Regions from separate parts of the Thalassospira indica genome, predicted to be linked through region 2. Evidence: predicted binding sites of a transcription regulator. Region 2 holds the regulator's gene; each other region holds the start of a gene.
The links. The regulator PhoB, encoded in region 2, activates phosphate uptake and scavenging genes when phosphate is short. The targets are predictions, from matches to a motif close to TNTCATAAAACTGTCA.
Positions count from the first base shown of each region.

Region 1: a site for PhoB is predicted at 6,058-6,073, ahead of DY252_RS06590 (inorganic phosphate transporter). Genes of this name have one in related genera too.
Region 3: a site for PhoB is predicted at 4,009-4,024, ahead of phnD (phosphate/phosphite/phosphonate ABC transporter substrate-binding protein). Genes of this name have one in related genera too.

Region 1 is NZ_CP031555.1:1,400,316-1,408,320, forward strand. Features, by position in the region: gene DY252_RS06570 (lipid A deacylase LpxR family protein) at 1-829, opposite strand, end outside; gene DY252_RS06575 (DUF2189 domain-containing protein) at 1,099-1,935, opposite strand; gene DY252_RS06580 (hypothetical protein) at 2,026-2,262, shown strand; gene DY252_RS06585 (AsmA family protein) at 2,397-5,975, shown strand; gene DY252_RS06590 (inorganic phosphate transporter) at 6,146-7,672, shown strand; gene DY252_RS06595 (VUT family protein) at 7,904-8,005, shown strand, end outside.
Region 2 is NZ_CP031555.1:806,877-814,881, forward strand. Features, by position in the region: gene DY252_RS03915 (PstS family phosphate ABC transporter substrate-binding protein) at 93-1,127, shown strand; gene pstC (phosphate ABC transporter permease subunit PstC) at 1,263-2,642, shown strand; gene pstA (phosphate ABC transporter permease PstA) at 2,635-3,984, shown strand; gene pstB (phosphate ABC transporter ATP-binding protein PstB) at 3,986-4,789, shown strand; gene phoU (phosphate signaling complex protein PhoU) at 4,812-5,534, shown strand; gene phoB (phosphate regulon transcriptional regulator PhoB) at 5,551-6,249, shown strand; gene DY252_RS03945 (cation:proton antiporter domain-containing protein) at 6,329-8,005, opposite strand, start outside.
Region 3 is NZ_CP031555.1:3,816,257-3,824,261, forward strand. Features, by position in the region: gene DY252_RS17935 (cupin domain-containing protein) at 1-274, opposite strand, end outside; gene DY252_RS17940 (copper chaperone PCu(A)C) at 376-873, opposite strand; gene DY252_RS17945 (DUF2946 family protein) at 949-1,422, opposite strand; gene fumC (class II fumarate hydratase) at 1,577-2,974, opposite strand; gene DY252_RS17955 (DeoR/GlpR family DNA-binding transcription regulator) at 3,136-3,981, opposite strand; gene phnD (phosphate/phosphite/phosphonate ABC transporter substrate-binding protein) at 4,139-5,137, shown strand; gene phnC (phosphonate ABC transporter ATP-binding protein) at 5,220-6,017, shown strand; gene phnE (phosphonate ABC transporter, permease protein PhnE) at 6,014-6,820, shown strand; gene phnE (phosphonate ABC transporter, permease protein PhnE) at 6,814-7,638, shown strand; gene glpD (glycerol-3-phosphate dehydrogenase) at 7,640-8,005, shown strand, end outside.

The DNA.
Region 1 (8,005 bases), 590 kb from region 2:
CGGTATCGGGCACAAAGAAGTCTGATCCCGGCAAGCTGGGGCGGATGCGCGGCGGGCCATAATCGGCTGGCAGGTCAAAGCCCATCCGGAACATGGTGCCAAGCTCCGCATTGGTGAAGGCATTGCCAAGGGTCACTGCCCCGTGCGGGGTGGCATCAAATTCAACACCGAGAAGATCAGCTTCAAACCAGCCGCGATATTTGTGTTCATAGGTCAGGCCAATGATCGGTTCGTTCTTGATCTGATTGTCCCAGCCTTCGGGGTGGGGGCTGTTGATCTGCTTGTGGACAAAGGACTGCGTCTCATCGGCAAGCGATGCCGGACCGACCACGCCAAGGGTCAGCTCCAGCGTATCAATACGCGAATAGTTGCTGTCTGATCCCTTTTCCCGAAGCCCTGTATCAGACACAAGCCCGGCCGTACCATAAAGCATCCCCGCCCATGGCCGGTCATCGGGCTGATTTTCGGCAACCGTGATGTCATCGGGCGTGTACATGGTCTGACCCAGCGAATAGCTGGTGCGGATACGACCATCAGATGCAAAGAACGGGATTTGCTTTGCAACGTTCAGAAAACTCGCAGGCGCGCTGTCTTCGGGCGAGATGAATGCAAGGCGCACACCATTGGTGTAATGCTGATCGCTGTTGGTGGGCGTAAACAGGTCGTTCTCAACCGAAAGCGACACGCCCCACTTGTCATCCGGCGTACGGGTCGATTGCGGTCCGTCTGCCGTATCGGTTTGCGCAAATGCGCCTGGTGTGCCGACAAGCAGCGCGAACAGGGGGGCAGAGATGGCGATAACGTGGCGAAGCGCACGGGCCTGATGCATGATCAAATGAACTCGTAAATGCAGTTGGTTGCCAGATAGTGATCTGGTGCCGACTGATCTTGGACAATTTATGGCAAGCTTGCCAGTGAAGTTTGCAGGCAGTGAACGATGTCTCACCCTGCTGTTGCCGAGCTAATCGCCACAAAGTTTAAACCACTGATCCCGGTGTTTGTTCCCGCACCATCTGCAATATGGATGAATAATGTCGCCAATGAAAAACGCCGCCCTTGAAAAGGACGGCGTTTGTTGATGGATTTTCCAGTGTACGGTTAGGGAACCTGACGGCGTAGTCGGGCCATCTCGGCCTGACTTTCATCAATGATCCCGCGATAGGCATGCCAGCTTGAGAAGCCCAGAAGCGGCATCGTGATCGCCAGTCCGAACATGAAGACGACCATGCCACAGGCGGAAAGGATGGCAATCACAGCCCCCCAGCCGACCAGGACCTTCCAGTTCTTGCGAAATGCCGAGACACTGATGATGACAGCGGTAATTACATCGACATCGCGATCGACCAGAAGCGGGATCGAGACGACTGATACCGCAAAGGCAATGATGGCAAGAACACCGCCAATCAGGCCACCGGTGATCAGGAAGGTGATCGCATCACGCGAGAAGAAGGTTTCCCAGACCAGAACGTCAAGCGATGGCATGGTGCCGTTGTAAAACAGCGCAAACAGCAACATCGCAATGCGCGTCCAAGCCAAAAAGAACAGCATCAACAGCACGCCAATGGCCCCGATCTGGCCGGGGTTGCGGCGAAAACCATTCAGGCTGTGCCACAGCGTGACGTTCTCGCCCATCTCAAGGCGGCGGCTTGTTTCATAAAGCCCGACAGCCACCAACGGGGCCAACAGCATGAAGCCCGCCGCAAGCGGCAAGGTCAGATAGGGTTGACCGGATCGGAAAATGCTGAGCACGATCAGCCAGCCGGCAATCGTACAAAGCGCGCCATAGGTCAGGCCAATGGCTGGTGTGCGTTTGAAATCGCGCCATCCGGCCTGCAGCCAGGCACCGGATTGGTCGGTGGTGATGGTACGTACAGCGATGCCGCGCTGCCCGGGGTCGACCGCTTTTTCTGGCGTTTCGATTGTTGTATCGGTCATTTTAATCCTCCCTGTCGCGATTGCGTACAACGATCATCCGGTTGGAATGAAAGTCAGGATTGAATTTTTTGTTTTATAAAATGTATCATTTTGAAAGCCGATTTCCACCATCCAATTGATTTTAAACTACGTATTTCGCCGGTTGGTAAATTCGCAAACGGCGTTAAAGGTTTTCTTTCCGTGGATTCCGGTTCTATTTTTAATGTTTCAAAACAGTGCAATATCTGCCGGATGCTTGATCAAAGCGCTGCTTTGACACACATGAAGATGGTGCCGATGGAACACATCGAACGATCCCGGCGTTACGGATGGATCAAGCTTGCCTGAAATTAGCTTTAATCTTTGGCCATTTTCTGTTGCGAGAGTCATCACGAGCCTTATGCTTTCGAACAAGAAATCAAACCTTTGTGGGTCGCGGCCTTTTTGGCGGGGCGACCATGCGATCTAGCGGAGCCTGACTGTTGAAAAAAATCCTTGTCGCAATTGGTGCACTTCTCGTGGTTCTTGTTGCCGCGTTGCTGATCATTCCGTCATTGATCGACTGGAATGGCTATAAGGCCGAGGTCAGCCAGGCTGTTCGCGAGGCGACTGGACGCGAGCTTGATCTTGCGGGCGATCTGTCGATGTCGCTGATCCCGTCACCATCCCTGTCGGCAACGGATGTCAGCCTTGGCAATGTACCGGGCGCACAGGATGCCGAAATGGTGTCGATTGACGAGGTCCGGGTTTCCGTTGCGCTGATGCCGCTTTTGACCGGCAATGTACAGGTGACCGAAGTCAGCCTGATCAATCCGGTGATCGCGATTGAGACCTTTGAAGATGGTTCGAACAATCTGGTATTTGATCCAGCACAGGCCGCACGTTCCGGCCCGGACGCGGGAACAATCAGCACGCCGGGTACGGGTACTGAAAGCGCACCGGCACCAACCGAGAGTGCCGAGGGCACAACGGATACCACTGACAGCACCGATAGTGATTTCGCCAGCACCATTCAGGTCGACCGTCTGGAAATTGAAAACGCGACCATCATCTATCGCGCGCCGGGCTCCGAAGAACGGATTGAAGGCCTTACCCTTGGTATATCGGCAGAGACCCTGAATGGCCCGATGGAGGGTGAAGGGTATGTTTTCTATCGCGGTATTCCGCTGACATTTGCGATGAATGTCGGGCAGATCAGCCAGACTGCACCGTTCCCAGTCAGCCTGAAACTGGGCATTGACGAGGTCGATGGCGGTGTGACCGTTGCCGGGCGTGTCGATCTTTCAACGGATAACCCCGGTTTCGACGGCGAGATTGATGGCAATTTCGATGACCTGCGTGAAGCCGCCCTTCGGATTGCAGGCGACGATGCCGACATTCCCGACATCGCGGCCAAGCCGTTTGATCTTGGCGGGCACATCACGGCCAATGCCAAATCGGTGACGCTCAATGATCTTTCGATCCGGTTTGGTGAAACCCGCGGGTCTGGCGCGATTGCCATTGATCAGGAACCGAACCTCAATGCTGATGTTGCGCTTCGCTTCAATCAGCTTGATCTCGATAGCATCCTTGTTCTGGCCGATATGGGCAATACAGGCGCATCACCTGCGTCCGGTGACGCCAACAGCGCGCCAGAAGCATCAAGCGACGCGGCAGGTGGCGCACAGTCGATCCCGTCGCAAAGCTCGGTCAAGAAAAACGGTGCTGCCAATGCACCGGCGATCCCGGCGGATCTGAAGGCGTCGATTGATTTCGAAGTTGAAACCCTGATCTACAATCAGACACCGGTCCATAATGCCCGGATCAATGCAGCAATCGCCAATAGCAAGATCACGCTGAACGAAGTCTCTGCCGGTCTTCCCGGCGGGACAGATGTATCTGTCTTTGGCAGTATTTCCGGCACTACGCCGGACTTGAGTGCCGCACTTAGCTATGAAGTGGCGTCCGAAAACATTCGTGCGGTCATGCGTTGGTTGGGTGTTGATGTCGACGGCATTCGTGCTGATCGTCTTCGCCGGTTCTCCTTGACCGGCGGCATCAAGGGTACGTCCGAACAACTCAATATTTCCGATCTTGATCTGCGGGTCGATGATACCGCCATTCGCGGGGCTGTTGTTGCCAATCTCGGCGGATCGGGCCTGCCTGCCTTGGGTATTGGTCTGAAGCTCGACCGGATCAACCTTGATCAATATATCGCAGCTGCGCCGGATGCGGACGTTTCCGTCTCTACGACTTCTGAGGCGGGCGGGACTGCATCGTCCGGTACTGCATCATCTTCATCGGATGCGGGCAATGCTTCTGCTGCCAAGCAGGATATGGTCAAGATCATCAAGGATGCGCTGGCCCCCCTTGAAGGCATGGCCGCCAATTACCGACTGGCCGCCGATGAGATCATCTCCTCTGGCGTATCGGTACGTGGCATTTCAATTGATGGCAGCCTCAATGGTCCGAATATTACCCTGACCAATTTTGCGGTTGCCGATGCAGCAGGCCTTGCCGCCAGTGCAAAGGGCGCATTCAACGGTTCGGCCGATGTGCCGGCGTTTGATAATTTGTCCGTGCGTATCACGGCCAAAACGCTGGAGCCGCTGGCAAAGCTGACTGGTATTACCCTTCCGGCACCGGCAAGCAGTTACAAGAGTGTTCAGGCAAATCTGGATCTGAATGGCCCGGTTACCGGACCGACGGTTGCACTTGATGTGTCCAACCCGCTTTTGCAAGTTGCTCTTGATGGCGTTGTCTCGGAAATGCTCGGCAGTAATCCCGGCATTGATGGCAAGCTTGCCGTGCAGGCATCCAGCCTGAACCGTGCGCTGGAGCTTTTGGCACCAACCTACACGCCATCGGGCAATCTCGGCCGACTGGCGGTTTCGGGCACTGTGAAGGGCAATGCGCAGAATGTCGCCGTCGACGGCCTGAAGCTTATCCTCGGCGCATTTGAAACGTCGGGTAACGTGCGCTTTGATGGTTCACAGGCACAGCCCAAGCTTTCTGTCGCACTTTCCGGTGGCAAGCTTGTGGTAGATCCGTTCCTGCCAGCAGACAAGCGGGCAAGCCTGATGCCCGGTATGGGCAGTGGCCCGCGCAAGGCGGCATTCAATCTGCCGAAAACCACGATGGTTACCCGCGTTGATGCCCGCGACGGCACGCCGTGGGATGACACCGTGATTGATGTTTCGGCCCTTCGTTCGATTGATGCTGATATTGCGGTTGCCCTGGATCAGCTTGATTTCGATACCTATAGCCTGATCAATCCGGACCTGAAGGCAACGTTGGTTAACGGGCTTCTCAGCATTCCGAGCTTTACCGGGCTTCTGGGGCAGGGTGACCTTGCGATTAACGGCACCTTTGATGCACGTAATACTGATGTGCCCAAACTGGCCCTTGCTGGTCGTTTGGACAGTGCGCGGATCGAAAGCCTTGTGCCGATCCGGGTGGCAAGTGACACCATCCTTGGCGGACTGGGGCTGACATTTGATGCCAATGCGCAGGGTAATACATCCCGCCGTCTGGTATCGGCCCTGAACGGTACGGCCAATCTGGTTCTGAACAATGTGCGGTTCAGTAATGCCGACAAACGGTCGCCGGATCCGCGCCTGAATATCGAAGCACTGCTTCGTCAGGGCCCGCAGGCCATGGTGGTTGAAGGTGTTGGCAACAACGATCTTATGCAATCGCTTGAAGCGGACATGACCATCACCAACGGCATTGCCAAAACCACCCGTGTCGAAGCACTGTCGCGGGTCGGCACTGCGGATGCGGATGCGACCCTTGATTTGCCGCGTTGGGTGATGGATACGCAGGCTGATTTCGATTTCTCTGAAAAGATCGAAGAATTGCCGCCGTTCAGCGTCTATGCCAAAGGCAAGATCGACGATCCGGTCATCACCGGGCGCATGGACAAGGTTGCGGTTCGGGTTCTCGACAACCTGATCGACAAGGCGCTGGGTGGCAGCGGATCAAGTAACGATTCATCGGGAACGGGTGGTTCTGGTGGCGGCTCTGCCGAGGATGCGGCCAAAGGCCTGCTGAAGGGGCTTTTGAACCAGTTCGGTCGCTGATATCAAATCCCTTGAAAATGTTGGAAAACGGCCCCGTTTTGTGGGGCCGTTTTTCTTTGTCTTCAACGGCTTGACCGAAGGTCGTCATAAAACAGCAAAAAAACCTTAACAAAGAGGTCCGGCTTCGACATGATCCGCCCGTCGATTCCCTTTGATGGTAACGGTTGATTATGTCGGTAAAGAAAACTGCTCTGGATAAGGATCTCAAGTGGCAAAAACGCATGGATGCGGGGCTGGGTGAAACAGCATCGATCAGTGCGAAGCTTGGTCTGGCACTTGTCTTCCTGCTTGCCTGTAGTGCGTTTGTCGCCTTTCACATGGGCGGACTGCCGCAAAGTGGCTTCCTGATCGCCGCCGCCGTTATCGGTGGTTATATGGCGCTGAATATCGGGGCCAACGACGTTGCCAACAATGTTGGTCCGGCGGTGGGTTCCAAGGCGCTGACCATGGTTGGCGCCCTTTTGATTGCGGCCATCTTCGAGGCCGCTGGTGCGATCATTGCCGGTGGCGATGTTGTCGGCACGATCAAGAACGGCATTATCGATCCCACCCAGATGCCCGATGCCCAAACCTTTGTCTGGGCGATGATGGCAGCCCTTTTGGCCGCAGCCCTTTGGCTGAACCTGGCCACCTGGTTTGGCGCGCCGGTATCAACCACGCATTCGATTGTTGGTGGTGTCATGGGAGCTGGTATGGCCGCGGTTGGCATTGGGGCGGTGAACTGGCCGACCATGGGCACAATCGCCGCAAGCTGGGTGATCTCGCCGGTTCTGGGTGGTTTGATTGCTGCCGGGTTCCTGGCCTTTATCAAATTCCGCATTCTTTACACCGAAGACCGCGTGACTGCTGCGCGCAAATGGGTTCCGATCTTGGTCGGTGTCATGGTCTCGGCCTTCACGATGTATCTGATGATGAAGGGTGTGAAGAAAATCTGGAAGGCCGAAACACCGGTTGTGATCGCCATTGGTGTTGCCGCGTTCTTCCTGACCGTGATCCCGGTTCGCAAGGCCGTCTTCCGTGCTTCGGCCAGCATGACCGGCCGTCGCAAGGAAATCGCATCGCTGTTTCGCATTCCGCTTGTCGTCTCAGCAGCCTTGCTGTCATTCGCGCATGGCTCGAACGATGTTGCCAACGCGATTGGTCCGCTGGCCGCCATTGTTTCCGGAGTTGATAGCGGTCAGATCGTGACCTCGGCCCCGATCCCGATCTGGGTGATGGTCATCGGCGCGCTTGGTATTTCTGCTGGCCTGATCCTGTTTGGTCCTAAACTGATCAAGACGGTTGGATCAAAGATCACCAAGCTTGATCCGATCCGTGCCTATACGGTTGCATTGTCGGCGGCCCTTACCGTGATTGTCGCATCTGCACTGGGCCTTCCGGTGAGTTCGACGCACATTGCGGTTGGTGCCGTGTTCGGGGTTGGTTTCCTGCGTGAAAGCCTGTCGCATCGTCGTCGCAAGGTCGCATCGCCGATGTTGGTGGATCGTCCTGAAAACGAACAGGGCGATGAACATATCGAAGCACTTCGCCAGATTGACCCGAGTGAGGCCGAAAAGGCCGAGAAGAAAATGCGCAAGCGTCTTCTGGTGCGCCGTCGTTATGCGGTGACGATTGCAACCGCCTGGGTGGTGACGGTTCCGGCCGGTGCCTTCCTCGGAGCGCTTCTGTTCTTCACCATTCGCGGCATCATGCTGTAACTTAAAACGAATATGGTTTCGCGGCGCGGCGCCCCATTTTCCCCGGGGCGACTTGCAGCGATCTGCAGCGGCGATCAGGTTTTCCTGATCGCCGTTTTTCCTTGACCGGGCTTTGGTCTGCGCGTAAACAGCCGCACCAAAGTTACACAGAATCCGTTCGTGATCGTCGCCCAGTATGGTGGGCCGCGAGTTTTGTTATGCGTGGGTTCATTTGATGAGAAGGGCTAAGAGATGAAAGCGATCATTTTCGGTGTCCTCGCCATGGCGGTGACCGTTGTCGCATCGAACATTCTGGTCGCATACCCGCTGCCCGGCGTTCTGGCGGACTGGCTG
Region 2 (8,005 bases):
CAAAAGCGACACAATACCGTAAGCACCCAGCGGTAGAGTCCGCCTCGCAGATCGTTGCACCGTTCCGAAGTGGAACTACCATTGGGGAATTTATGATGAAGAAGACTCTTGCTGTTGCGGCGCTTATGAGCGTTGCCTTTGCTGGCGCTGCCGAAGCACGCGACCAGATTCGTATCGTTGGTTCGTCCACCGTCTTCCCGTTCGCAACCGCAGTTGCAGAAGAATTCGGTAAAACCACCTCCTTCAAAACGCCGGTTATCGAATCTACCGGCTCTGGCGGTGGTCTGAAGCTGTTCTGCGCCGGTGTTGGCGAACAGCATCCGGACATCACCAACGCTTCGCGTCGCATCAAGAAGTCCGAAGTTGAAACTTGCGCGAAGAACGGCATTTCGGAAGTTACCGAAGTTAAAGTTGGTTACGACGGTATCGTTCTGTCGAACTCCAACGCTGCGCCGCAGCTCGACCTGACCAAAGAGCAGATCTTCCTTGCTCTGGCAAAAACCGTTCCGTCCAAAGACGGCCAGTCGCTGATCGACAACCCGTACAGCACCTGGGCTGAAATCGATCCGAGCCTTCCGGACGTTAAAATCGAAGTTCTCGGCCCGCCGCCGACCTCCGGTACCCGTGATGCCTTCACCGAGCTGGTACTCGAAGAAGCTTGTGATGAGTTCCCGGCAATCGCCGCTCTTAAAGACACCAACAAAGATCAGCACAAAGCTGTTTGCGCTGGCGTTCGTGAAGACGGTGCCTATGTCGAAGCTGGCGAGAACGACAACCTGATCGTTCAGAAACTCGAAGCCAACCATGATGCACTTGGCATCTTCGGCTTCTCCTTCCTTGACCAGAACGGCGACAAGCTCCAGGGCTCGATGATCGGTGGCGTTGCTCCGACCTTCGAAGCAATCTCTGCTGGTGACTATCCGGTTTCCCGTTCGCTCTTCTTCTACGTGAAGAACGCGCACGTTGGCACCATTCCGGGCATCAAGGAATATCTTGCTGAATTCACCGCTGACAAAGCTTGGGGTGAAGAAGGTTACCTTGCTGACCGTGGCCTGATCCCGATGGATGCCGCTGAGCGTGAAGCTGTTCGTAACGCTGCGATGAACCTTTCGCCGCTGAGCATGTAACGCGATCTTTCAACCGGTGGCAGCCTTTTCTGCCACCGGTTTCTTTATATCATTGCTTGATTTGTTTATTGTTTCTGTCCTATTGGCCTCACGAACTGATCTTTGCAGGCTCATCTGGCGAACGGATCTCAAATAATGTCCCTGTCTTTCCTGTTGCTCGCGGTTGCCGCACTTTGCGCGCTGTCCTTTTATTTCGGACGCCAGCGGGCTGTTGCCCTTTCTGGTGGCCGGCACAGCAATCTTCATTCCTTGCCGGTTCACTACGGGGCCTACACAGCAGCATGGTGCGGGCTTCCCGCGCTGTTTTTGCTTTTGATCTGGTACATGTTCCAGGGCTCGGTGATTGAAGCCCTGATCGTGTCGGACCTGCCGCAGGAAGTAGTTGGTGACTCCGGTCGTCTGTCGCTGGCGCTCAACAGCATTTCCCAGATCGCCGCCGGTGGCGGTGAACATCTCACCGTGTCGCCGGAAATTGTTGATGCCGGGCGCAGACTTGCCAATTTGCAAACCATCGCCAATGCGGCGCTGGTGGTTGTCATGCTGTCGGTTGCGCTTGCCGGTCTTGTCCTGTCCTATCGACGGATTGAAGCGGATATGCGCGCGCGCAACAATGTTGAACGCATCTCGCGCGCGATCATGATTGTCTGTTCGGCGATTGCGATCCTTTCAACGGTCGGCATCGTGTTTTCACTGATGTTCGAAACCCTGCATTTCTTTAGCAAGATCAACCCGCTCGACTTCCTGTTTGGTCTGGAATGGAGCCCGCAAACCGCGATCCGTGCCGATCAGGTGGCGTCCGAGGGGGCGTTTGGCATGATTCCGCTGTTTGTCGGTACCTTGCTGATTACGCTGATTGCCATGTGTGTCGCGGTGCCGGTCGGCCTGTTTTCGGCCATTTATATGGGCGAATATGCCGCGCCTAAATTTCGCGCTGTTGCCAAACCCGCACTTGAAATTCTGGCGGGCGTGCCAACGGTTGTCTATGGCTTCTTTGCCGCGCTCACCGTGGCACCGTTCTTGCGCGACAATGGCGCGATCCTCGGCCTCGATGTCAGTTCGGAAAGTGCGCTGGCCGCCGGTCTTGTCATGGGCATCATGATCATTCCGTTTGTGTCCTCGCTGTCTGATGACGTGATGTCGCAGGTGCCGAAATCGCTGCGTGACGGGTCCTATGCATTGGGGGCGACCAAATCGGAAACCATCCGGCAGGTGATTTTCCCGGCCGCCTTGCCCGGTATTGTCGGGGCGGTTCTGTTGGCCGTTTCGCGGGCGATTGGTGAAACCATGATTGTTGTGATGGCCGCTGGTCTTGCCGCGAACATGACGGTGAACCCGCTTCAGGCGGTGACCACTGTTACCGTGCAGATCGTGACGCTTCTGGTCGGCGACCAGGAGTTCGACAGTGCAAAAACCCTCTCGGCCTTCGCGTTGGGGCTGGTTCTTTTCCTTGTCACCTTGGGGCTGAACGTATTTGCCCTTAAGGTTGTTCAGAAGTATCGCGAGAAATATGACTGATATGGCATCTCTTATGGAAGACAGAGCTGCGGCCAAAGTGATCTCTGACAATCTGCGCAAGCCGGTTGACTGGGACAGCCCGAAAATCGCCCGTAACATCAAGAAACGTTACGCGGCCGAACGCCGCTTTAAAAGCTATGGTCTGGTTGCGATCTGTTTGGCGCTGCTGGCGCTTTGCACGCTGGCACTCTCGATCGGCTCTAAAGGCTACAGCGCCTTTTACCAGACCTATGTCCAGCTCGAAGTGACCTTTGATCCGGCTGTGATCGATCCGGACCGGACCGGCGATCCCGACGTGATCGGGCGCGCGAACTTTGATGGTCTGGTCAAACAGGCGCTGCGTGATCGGTTCCCGGATGTGACCTCGCGCAGTGACAAACGTGATCTCTATGGCATCGTTTCAGGCGGCGCATCTTATGATCTGCGCGAACGGGTTCTCGAAAATCCGAGCCTGATTGGCCAAACGCGCACCATCTGGCTGATTTCCGGTGATGATTTCGACATGCTCAACAAGGGCTATATCGATCCCACCGTTGACGAAGGCGACCGTCGCCTCAATGACAACGAAGTCGCTTGGTATAACGAACTGGTTGCTGACGGTGCGGTGGAAAAACAGTTCCACACCCGCTTCTTTACCAGTGGCGATTCCCGCGAACCGGAACTTGCCGGTATCTGGGGGGCGGCTGTTGGCTCGTTCTATACCCTGCTTGTGACTTTGGCATTGTCCTTCCCGATTGGGGTTCTGGCGGCGATCTATCTCGAAGAATTCGCGCCCAAGAACCGCTTCACCCAGATTGTTGAAGTCAACATCAACAACCTGGCCGCGGTTCCATCCATCGTGTTTGGTCTGCTGGGGCTTGAGGTCTATCTCAATGTCATGCATTTGCCGCGCTCGGCCCCGGTTGTCGGTGGTTTGACGCTGGCGCTGATGACTTTGCCGACGATCATCATCGCATCGCGTGCGGCGATCAAGGCGGTGCCGCCGTCGATCCGTCAGGCCGCTCTTGGGCTTGGCGCATCACCGGTTCAGACCGTGACCCACCATGTCTTGCCGCTCGCCATGCCGGGCATTCTGACCGGCACGATCATTGGTATGGCACAGGCATTGGGGGAAACTGCACCGCTTCTGATGATAGGGATGGTGGCCTTTATTGTTGATATCCCGGGCGGGGCGCTTGACCCGGCAACGGTTCTGCCGGTCCAGATCTATCTGTGGGCAGACAGCCCGGAACGTGCCTTTGTCGAGAAAACCTCGGCAGCGATTATGGTGTTGCTGGCCTTCCTTGTCCTGATGAATGGACTGGCTGTGTATCTGCGCAAAAAATTTGAACGGAAGTGGTAAAATGGCTGCTGTATCCCAGAGCGCAATGACGGCGGAGCCGTCGGTCGAAAACCCGAAAATGACCGCGCGCAAGCTCGATCTTTTCTATAGCGACAATCAGGCCCTCTATGAGGTCAACCTTGATATCCCCGAACAGCAGGTAACCGCACTGATTGGTCCGTCGGGCTGTGGTAAATCCACCTTCCTGCGGTGCCTGAACCGGATGAATGACACCATTGACGGTGTGACGATCAAAGGTGACGTTACCCTGGATGGTCGCGACATCTATGACAAGCGGATCGACGTGGTTCAGCTGCGCGCGCGCATCGGCATGGTGTTCCAGAAACCGAACCCGTTCCCGAAAACCATCTATGACAACGTGGCCTATGGCCCGCGTATTCATGGTCTGGTCAATTCGCGTGACGAACTTGATGAAATCGTCATGACCTCGCTCGAACGTGCCGGTCTTCTGAAAGAAGTCAAAGATCGCCTGCAGTCACCGGCAACCGGTCTTTCCGGTGGTCAGCAGCAGCGCCTTTGCATCGCACGCGCGGTTGCCGTCAGCCCGGAAGTCATCCTGATGGATGAGCCGTGCTCGGCCCTTGATCCGATTGCGACCGCCAAGGTCGAGGAACTGATAGACGAGTTGCGTTCGAACTACACGATCGTGATCGTGACCCACTCCATGCAGCAGGCCGCCCGTGTGTCGCAGCGCACCGCGTTCTTCCACCTCGGAAAGCTGGTTGAAGTCGGTGAAACCGATCAGATCTTTACCAACCCGAAGGACGAACGCACCAAGGGTTACATTACCGGCCGCTTCGGTTAAGCGACGCCAGGAGTACGCATAAATGGCTGATGAACATACCCATATCGTAAGTTCGTTCGACGAGGAACTGACCCGTCTGAACAACATCATTTCGCAAATGGGCGGGCTTGCTGAAAGCCAGCTTATTTCCTCGATCAGATCCATCGTCAAACGCGATTCCGAACTGGCCGAGAAAGTCATCCTGTCCGATCAGCGCATTGATGTGCTCGAACAGGAAGTCCAGGACTTTGCCGTCCGTCTTCTGGCCCTGCGTCAGCCGATGGCTGATGACCTGCGTCAGGTGGTGACCGCGCTCAAGCTGTCAAACGATCTTGAACGCATTGGTGATCTTGCCAAAAACATCGCCAAACGCGCGCAGGTCCTGAACCAGATCCCGCCGATCCGCCCGGTTCAGGCGATCCCGAACATGGCCAAGCTGGCCCAGGAAATCATCAAGGATGTCCTGGATGCCTATATCGAAAGCGACGCCGAAAAGGCCCACCGGGTCTGGGAACGCGATCAGGAAGTCGACGATATGTACAATTCGCTGTTCCGCGAATTGCTGACCTACATGATGGAAGATCCGCGCAACATTACCGCATCGACCCATCTGTTGTTCATTGCCAAGAACATCGAACGTATCGGTGATCACGCAACCAATATCGCCGAAACGATCTATTACCGGATCAAGGGCGAAGACCTGCCGGGGATTGACCGGCCAAAAAACGACGCAGCGAACTTCGCTGTTGTCGAACCGAATGACTGACACGGGAGCATAGAAGATGGACCCAACGGTTCTTATCGTCGAGGACGAGGCAGCAATCGTAACCATGTTGCGCTACAACCTCGAACGCGAGGGGATGCAGGTTGTCGAAGCCGGTGACGGTGACGAAGCGTTGAAAATTCTGGCTGAAACCCATGTCGATCTGGTTTTGCTCGACTGGATGCTGCCGGTAATGTCGGGGATCGAGGTCTGCCGTCAGATCCGCCGCAAGCCTGAAAGCCGCGATTTGCCGGTGATCATGGTGACTGCACGCGGTGAAGAAGGCGACCGGATCCGCGGTCTTGATACCGGGGCTGATGACTATGTCACCAAGCCGTTTGCCATTGGCGAGCTTCTGGCCCGTATCCGCGCACTTTTGCGCCGGTCCGGTCCGGCGCAACCACAAGGGCAGTTGATCTATTCCGACATCGAAATGGATCTCGCCGCCCACCGGGTCAGCCGCAATGGAAAATCGATCCATCTTGGCCCGACCGAGTTCCGTCTGCTGCGCTATTTCCTCGAACATCCGGGGCGGGTTTTCTCGCGCGAACAGTTGCTTAACGCGGTTTGGGGGCCGAACATCTATGTCGAAACCCGCACGGTTGACGTTCATATCCGCCGCCTGCGCAAGGCGCTCAATGACGTCAAGGGCACCCGCGATATCATCCGCACGGTCCGTGCCGCGGGCTATGCGCTGGACTCTGAAACCGCTGCCTAACCCGGTTTAGAGCCTGATCTAATTAAAAAACCCCCGCAGCGATTTGCTGCGGGGGTTTTGTTTTAACGTCGTAACGTCTTCAGGTTTCTTTCTTCGCCGGTTTGTCCGCATTCTCCGACCCTGACGGTTTGCGCTGCGGGCGCGGCGCCAGTTCATTCATCAAAAGCATGTCCGCGCGGCGGAATTTGGCGATTTCGGCATCAATGTCTTCCTGCGGCACGTCGCACGCCGCCAAAACGTGATCGGATAATCTCAACCCGGTTTCGAGAACCTCCGGGATGGCGGCATCCGCCCCGTGGCGCGACAGCGGCCCGATATGGGTGATGTCCTGCGCACGGGCAAAGATCTTCAGATGCGGGTAATGCTGGCGCAAAAGGGCGACCGTCTTCTCGGTCGCATGCGGGTTCCCCATGGCAACAACCGCAATTTTTGCTTCATCCGTATGTGCAGCCCGGAAAGTTTCCGGTCTGGACCCGTCGGCAAAGTAAACCGGCAATCCTTCTGCCCGGCCCCGCGAAACCTGCTGTGCATCACTATCAAGCACCAGGAACGGAATGTTGCGCGTCTTGAGCAACCGGGCCAGAACCCGTCCAACGCGGCCGCTTCCGATCACCAGAACATGCTGGTGGATGCCCTCGGACTCTTCGGCAATCACGCCAAGCTGGTCTTCTTCCTTGGGATGAAGCTTTTCCTCGATCTTGTGACCAAGGCTGATCAGGGTCGGGGTCAGCGCCATCGAAATCGCCACCACCGGGATCAGCATCGCAGCCATTTCAAGCGGTACAGCACCATTCTGGGCGGCCAGGGCAAACATCACAAAGGCAAATTCACCGCCGGCGGCCAAGCTCATGGCTACCCGGATGGCAAGGCCGGTTTCAAACCGGATCGCACGTGCCAGAACGAACAAAACTGCCGTCTTGATCACCAGCAACAGCACCAGCCACATGACGATGGTGCCAAATTCGTTATACACAACGTCGGCATCAACCGACATGCCGACCGACATAAAGAACAGCGACAGGAACACGCCGCGGAACGGCGAAATGTCGGCTTCGATCTGATGGCGGAATTCGGTTTCGGCCAACATCACCCCTGCGATAAACGCCCCCAGCGCCATCGAAAGCCCGGAAACCTCGGTCAAGGTGCTGGCCGCCAGCACAACAAACAGCGTGCCGATGGCAAACAGTTCCGGGTTCTTGAGCGACGCGATATAGCGAAACAGCCGCGGCAACACATAGCGCCCGACGAGCAACAACAACGCGACCGACCCGAAACCAAGCAGGATGCTCATCCACGGGCTTGTTTCCGTTCCGGCGTCACCTGCGGCCTGCACCATAATCAGGAACGGACCAACCGCCACGTCCTGCAGTAACAAAATGGCAAGGGCCGCACGGCCAAACCGGGTATTGAGCTGCTTGTCATCGGAAAGCTGTTTGAGAATGATCGCGGTCGATGAAAGCGCAAGGGCGCCGGCAATCACCAAGGCCGTCGGCAGCGGGAATTCCATGACAACCAGAAGCCCCAGAAGGGCTGCCATCGACACCAGAATTTGCAAAACGCCCAGACCGGCAAACCGCCCGCCAATCACCCGCAAACGATCACGCGAAAGCTCCAGCCCGATCATGAACAGCAGGAAAACCACGCCCAGTTCGGCAACCGTGGAAATGTCTTCGCGTTCGGAAATCAGGCCAAAGCCGAACGGCCCGATAAAGAACCCGCCAATCAGAAAGCCGATGATCGAATTCGCACGCAGCTT
Region 3 (8,005 bases), 1.7 Mb from region 2:
TGTGGGTGCCGTCCTCAAACAGCTGAAGCTGTTCGACGGCATCCCCGATATAGTGGTGGAAAATCTCGTCACTGGTCAGGATATGCATGCCTGAAAAAGTGTCGGGCGTCAGAAGGTAATAGATCGCCGTCCCCGTGCTGCGCACCCCCAGATACCGATTACCGGGATTACAGGTTTCAAACGCCCTGAAGGTCTCGGCATAATAGCCGCCCTCCGGATGGGGTTGCAGGCCAAGCTTGGCGATCAGATCGTCAATAGTGATGTCGTCAGACATGATGGGCTCCCTGTAACCGAGCGTTTTGGTTGCCCCATCATGACGAAAAAAGGGGGTCGGCGCAAACCTTCCCCCTTTGAATATTCAGTGGTGGCGCAACCTTAGTTGCTGTTCATTTTCATCTTGCCATGACCATGCCCCATGCCAGCACCGCCGTTCGGCCCCATCGCCATGGTGTTAAGAACATCAATGGTCACAGGCACATCACCGGCCTTCTCGAATTCCAGCGTGATGTCGATTTTCTCGCCTTCTTCAAGCGGCTTGTTCAGGCCAATGAACATGACGTGATAGCTGCCCGGTTTGAACTGCACAGAGCCATGCATCGGCACGTCAACACCGCCCTGAACTTCACGCATCTTCATGACATTGTTTTCCATGATGTGGGTGTGAAGTTCGGTACGTTCTGCAAGGTCACTGCGCACGCTAACAATGCGGTCCGCGGCACCGGTATTCACAACATCAAAGAAGGCCGCACCATTGCGCACCATGCCCTTGGATGCCTTCGCCCAGGCATCCTTGACTTCGATATCGGCGGCAAAGGCGTTGGTAACGATAAACAGCGACGCGACGGTCGCAACAATTGCAAAAAGCTTTTTCATGATATTCCATCCTATAAGCAGCCTGCATCCACAGGTCTGCGATTTCAGTAATCGTGTTTTGATCAGTCTTTGAAATCAGATGGAAACCGGGGGTGCCCGGGAATGGCGACCGCGCGGGATGTCATTGACCGCGACAAAGGCAATCGCCTTGGCATAGCTGACATCATGAATGACCGGCACCGGCGCGACATAGGGCAAATCAATCGCCGCCATCGCCCCGTGATGGTTTGCACAAAGCGGGCAAAACGCGTGGGTCGGCATTTCGTCGGCCTGACCGGACGCATTTGATGCCACGACACCATCAAGCGTATCAGCAGATACAAGCTTGATGCCCGCCGGGGTGCAAATCAGAACGTAATCACCACCCGGCGCGATTTCCGCTGCGGATGCGGTTGCAACACCGGTCGCCTGACCGCTGAGCAATGCCGGGACAAGCCCGGACTGGGTGACACCCGCAAACAGGACAAAAAACGCCACCAGCCATGTCTGAACGACACGGCGCAGGGAAATTCCGCCCGAACGGCGGTTATGGCGTTTGCACGTGATCATGGGTTGGATATGCCCGATTTAAACCACACCTGCAATGACATTGATCATTGCACGGGGGCTGTTTCGTCCTGACGCCTTGATACTTTTCATGATGCGGAAACATAAGGCCGGGTGCGATACCCGGCCTTGTTTTTCGATACCTTAAGACATCACGTCAGATCATGTCGCGGGCCTGGACCAGCTCATCAAAGCGATCGCCATCGAGGAAACCAAGCGCGATGCAGGCTTCCTTCAGGCTACTGCGTTCCTTGTGCGCCTTCTTGGCCACGGCCGCCGCATTGTCATAGCCAATATGCGGCGCCAAGGCGGTCACCAGCATCAGGCTTTGTTCGACATAGTGCGCGATCTTTTCCTGATCGGCCTCAAGCCCGGCGATGCAGTTATCGGCAAAGCTGACCGATGCATCGGCAATCAGGCGGATGGATTGCAGAAGGTTATAAATAATCACCGGCTTGAACACGTTAAGGTCCAGATGACCGTTCGAACCACCCACCGTGACCGCAACATGATTGCCCATCACCTGCGCGCAGACCATGGTCAATGCCTCGGCCTGGGTCGGATTGACCTTGCCCGGCATGATCGAGGATCCCGGCTCGTTGGCGGGCAGCACAAGCTCACCCAGACCACAACGCGGCCCGGAACCAAGCAGACGGATATCGTTACCGATTTTCATCAGCGACGTCGCCAGCACATTCATGACACCCGACATCTCGACACAGGCGTCATGGGCAGCCAGGGCTTCGAACTTGTTTTCCGCCGTTTTAAACTCAAGGCCAGTGATTTTTGACACCTGTTTGGCAAACTCAACATCAAAACCATCCGGCGCGTTCAGCCCGGTACCAAGCGCCGTGCCCCCCTGTGCCAGTTTACGCAGGCGCTTAAGCGCATCGTCGATCCGATCAAGGCCGAGTGCGATTTGCGCGGCATAGCCGGAAAATTCCTGCCCCAGGGTCAGGGGAACCGCATCCTGCATATGGGTGCGGCCGATTTTAACGATATCGCCAAATGCTTCGACCTTGGCGCCAAGGGTCGTGCGCAGGTGCTTAAGGGCGGGTTTCAGCTTTTCCTCGATCTCGACCACGGCGGCGATATGCATGGCAGCCGGGAAGCTGTCATTCGATGACTGGCCGCGGTTGACGTGGTCATTGGGATGGACCGGTTCGCGCTTGCCCATCGGCTTGCCCAAAATTTCGCACGCACGGTTGGCGATCACTTCATTGGTGTTCATATTGGTCTGGGTACCCGATCCGGTCTGCCAGACGACCAATGGGAAGTGATCCAAAAGCTTGCCTTCGGCCACTTCGGATGCGGCAGCCTCAATCGCCTTGGCCAGTTCCGGATCAAGATTATCAAGGGCGGCATTGGCGCGCGCAGCCGCCAGTTTTTGAACCCCGAACGCCTTGATCAGGGCATCAGGCATCCGTTCACCGCCAATGCGGAAATTCTGTCTGGATCGCTGGGTTTGCGCCCCCCAATACCGATCAGAAGGCACATCAATTTCGCCCATGGTGTCCTGTTCGGTACGGGTGGTCACTGGATTGGTCACGATCATAATCCTCCGTGTCAGAAACAAACTGACCGGGGCGGGAACCCGGCATTCAACACAATAACGCGCTGTGCCGGGAAATATGGTTTGGAATCAGGACGAACGCAAACTCAACCGCGACCAAATTGCGGTTTGATCGATCTATTTATCGGTTCAGGCCAGTCGGTTCATGCCAGACCATGTTTTTCATCGCACCACGCCAAAAGCCGTATTCCCGCCCGTTCAAGCTGGGATGCGAATTCCGGTTCGGGTCTGCGATCCGTGATGATGCCGGTAAGCGCTTCAAGCGGGGCGACATTTTCCAGATAGCGTTGATCAAACTTCGTATGATCAACCATCAGCCAGGTTTCATCAGACCGTTCCATCATCGCGCGTTTGACGGCCACCGCCCGGCGGTTAACGTCACTAAAGCCCTGCCGCGAAATTCCCGATGCTCCGATAAAGGCAATATTGGCGTGGAAACGGCGCAGATATTCGACGGTATCGTTGCCATAGACCGCGTTTTCACGACGGTCAAACTGGCCGGGACACATCAAAACATCATCATGATCGGCAAGTTCGGCCATGCCATGCACCACCGCATAGCAATTGGTCAGAAACGTGCGTGGCAGTTTTGTCGTGCGGGCCGCCAGAAACGGCGCAATCTGGGCCACAGTTGAGCCTGCATCAATCATGGCCACATCGCCGGACCGCACCATGTCAGCCGCCAGCATGCCAATCCGTTCAAACCCGGCCACCGCCGATAACTGGCGTTCTGCCAGATCGGGCTGATGGCCCATGGGCCGCGCCGATGCGCCACCGAACTCGCGTTTGATCAATCCATCACGGCTCAGCGCGTCAAGATCACGACGGATGGTTTCGGTTGCAACATCGAATCGCTCTGCAAGTGTGGCAACTCTCACATGAGGGTGAACCTGTAACTCTTGCAGAATACGACGCTGCCGCTCTTTTTTTCCCAAACGCAAAGCCACATCCCCCTCAATTATGGCCGGTTTTGTGCCAATAGCAGGCATCTTAGCAATCCTGAGCGAAACATTTTGTTACAGTTTTGTGTTGATTTTCCAACTTTTTCAAATTCATAATGTTGATTAAAGCAACAATAAAAACAACAAAACCACATTCAAAAACGGCGGAAAGCCGTCATTCACAGGGAAGAAAGGTTCGAAAACAGTGTTTTCAATTCCGAAAAAAACCGACAGTTTAAAGCTCACCACCCTCCTTGCCGCAATCGGCATGGTCGGCATGGCATCCACCCCGGCCGCGGCGGCAGATGACTGCATTGCACGCGGCGATCTTGACCCGATGTATTGCGACATGGACGGCGACCTTGTTGCCGATGCCCCGCCCGCAGACCAGCAGGTCGATCCGGACACTCTTGTCTTTGCATATACCCCGGTCGAAGACCCGGCGGTTTATGCCGATATCTGGGACCCGTTCCTGCAGCATCTTGAAGAAGTAACCGGCAAGGACGTTCACTTCTTTGCCGTTCAGTCGAACTCGGCAGAAGTCGAAGCCATGCGTTCAGGCCGCCTGCACGTTGCCGGCTTCTCGACCGGTCCGACCCCGTTTGCCGTCAACCTTGCCGGTGCGGTTCCGTTTGCCCTGATGGGTGCGGATGATGGTCGCTTTGGTTACACGCTTCAGCTCTACACCCGTGTAGACAGCGGCATTGATACCCCGGCTGATCTTAAGGGCAAACGCGTTGCCCATACCTCGCCGACCTCGAACTCGGGCAACCTTGCACCGCGTGCACTGCTTCCGGGTCAGGGCATCGTTCCGGAACAGGATTACGAAGTTGTCTATTCCGGTTCGCACGATCAGTCGATCCTGGGCGTTGTTGCCGGTGACTATGACGCCGCCCCGGTTGCGTCCGAAGTTGTCGAACGTATGGCCCAGCGCGATCTCTATGATCCGAACGAAGTCAAAATCATCTATGAAAGCAAGCCTTTCCCGACCACTTCGTTCAACTACGCCTACAACCTGAAGCCGGAACTGGTCGAAAAGATCAAGGAAGCCTTCTTTACCTTTGACATGAAGGGCACCGCCCTTGGTGAAGAGTTCAAGGGTGTGTCGAAGTTCCTGCCGATCACCTATCAGGAAGACTGGGCGGTTATCCGCGAAATTCAGGCTGCCAACGGTGTGAAATACACCCCGGACAACCTGAAGTAATTCCTGATTTTCCAATCGATCCGAACTTTGCAGGGCCTGCCTTCGCAGGCCCTGTGCCACCCATTTCATTCGGGGTAACGCAATGCTGCGTATCAAAGAACTTGTAAAACGCTATGGCGAAGAAAAGGCAGTGTTGAAGAACCTGAACCTTGAAGTGCCGGGCGAAAGTGTTGTTTCCATCATCGGCGCATCAGGCGCAGGCAAAAGTACCCTGCTGCGTTGTATCAACCGCCTTGTCGAACCGTCTTCGGGCTCCATCGAACTCAATGGCACGGAACTGACCAAGCTTGAAGGCAAGGCGCTGCGTCTGGCACGCCGCCGCATCGGCATGGTGTTTCAGGGCTTCAACCTGATCGACCGTTTGACAGTGATGGAAAACGTGCAATCCGGGCGCCTTGGCTATCTTCCGGCATGGCGCGCGGTCACGCGCAAATATCCGCAGGAAGACATTGATCGCGCCTTTCATCTGATGGAACGCGTCGGCATCGCCCATTATGCCGACAAACGTGCCGATGAACTTTCCGGCGGTGAACGCCAGCGTGTCGGTGTGGTCCGCGCCCTGATGCAGGAACCTGAAATCCTGCTGGCCGATGAACCGACCGCATCGCTTGATCCGAAAACATCCCGTCAGATCATGGAACTGCTGCGCGCGCTCGCATCCGAGCTGCACCTGCCGGTTCTGATCAACATCCATAACGTCAACGAAGCCAAGGAATATACCCAGCGGATCGTTGGCATGCGCTTTGGCCGCATCATTTTCGATGGCGAGCCGGTCGACCTGACCAATGACGCCATGGACGATATCTATGCCGGTGTGCCCGCCGAAGAACGCGGCGACGCCGAAAGCAGCACCCACCTGCGTGAGGTCGCCGCACGATGAGCAGCACCGTTCAAAAAACGGGCCGCACATGGAAGAAGCCCCCCTTTATTGCCAACCCGATGTTGCGCTGGGGACTTCTGATTGCTGTTGTTGCCTATGTCTGGTGGGCCATCACAACCCTGCCATTCGACTGGGAGCGCATCCAGGACGGTGTCCCGCGTGCGATCCGCATCTTCAAGGGCGCCTTCCCGCCAAGCTTCATCCGTGGCGAATTGCTGTTTGACGGCTTTATGGAAAGCATCAAGATCGCCATTGTCTCGACCCTGCTCGGTCTGGCGTTAAGCGTCCCAATTGCCTTTGCATCGGCGTCAAACATCGCACCGAAATGGCTTTATACCATCGGGCGTGGCGTGATCATCGTTGCCCGCTCCTTCCACCCGGTCATTGTCGCCATCCTGTTTGTCAAAGCGGTCGGCTTTGGCCCGCTGGCAGGCATTCTGACGCTGACGGTCTATTCCATCGGTTTCGTTGCCAAAATGCTGGCCGAACGGATCGAGGAAATCGACTGGGGCCAGGTTGAGGCAATCCGTGCTGCAGGCGGGGCGACATTTGTCACCCTTCTTTATGCCGTGATCCCGCAAATCATGCCCCGTCAGATCGGCCTTTCGATCTATCAGCTTGATAGCAACCTGCGCGCCTCTGCCATTGTTGGCATCGTTGGCGCGGGCGGTATCGGATCGACCCTTCTTAATGCCTTTGGGCGTTATGACTATGACTTTGCGCTGGCGATTACCCTTTGCATCATCGGTGTGATCCTTGTCAGCGAGGCCATCAGCGGCCGGATCAGGAGGAACCTATGGTAGCCACCACCCAACCTACCGGACCGGAAGCAATCGCCAATCGCGAATGGTCCCGCTACACCACCAAGGAACGCTGGCGGCGTTATGGCCTGACCGCACTGGTCGCGCTGGCTGTCGTCTGGTCCTTATCAACGATCAACATCATCTGGCCGTGGCTTTGGGATGCCCCGGAACAGATGGGCGATCTGTTTGCACGCATGTTCCCGCCATCGCTTGAAGGCTGGCAGGAAATCGGCTGGACGCTTTTGGAAACCGTCAATATCGCAACCATCGCGACCTTCTTTGCCGTGTTCCTGTCCCTGCCGATTGCACTGATCGCGGCACAGAACACCACACCGAACCGTTTCACGCTCTGGCTTGGCCGGTTCATTCTGGTGTCGTCGCGTTCGGTCAACACCATCATCTGGGCACTGCTGTTTGTGGCTGTGTTCGGACCGGGTGTTTTGGCCGGTATTCTGGCGATCATTTTCCGGTCCCTTGGCTTCCTTGGCAAATTGCTGGGCGAGGCGATCGAGGAAATCGACCGTGCCCCGATCGAGGCACTGGAATCTGTTGGCGCATCGCGCTTCAAGATTCTGGTCTATGGCGTCATTCCGCAAGTCATGCCGACCTTCTTTGCCGTATCCATTCTGCGCTGGGACATCAACCTGCGTGAAAGCACGGTTCTGGGTCTGGTCGGGGCCGGCGGGATCGGCATCATCCTTCAGGGGGCGATTGATACCTTTGCATGGCAAACGGTTGCCACGATCCTTCTGGCAATCATTGGTCTGGTCATTATTGGCGAAGCCATTTCAGCTTACCTGCGTAAAAAGGTGATCTAACGTGACCGGAACTTACGACCTTCTGGTCGTTGGCGGCGGCATCAACGGGGCTGGTATTGCCCGTGATGCCGCCGGTCGCGGGCTTTCTGTTCTTTTGGTCGAACAGCGCGACCTTGCCTCGGCCACCTCTTCTTCCTCGACCAAACTCATCCATGGCGGTCTTCGATATCTTGAACATTACGAGTTCCGTCTGGTGCGCGAAGCACTTCAGGAACGCGAAGTTCTGTTGGCTGCTGCCCCACATATTATCTGGCCTTTGACATTCGTTTTGCCCCATCACAGGGGCTTGCGTCCGAAATGGATGCTGCGCGCCGGACTGTTTCTTTATGACCATCTGGCAAAACGCAAACGCCTGCCCGGGTCACGT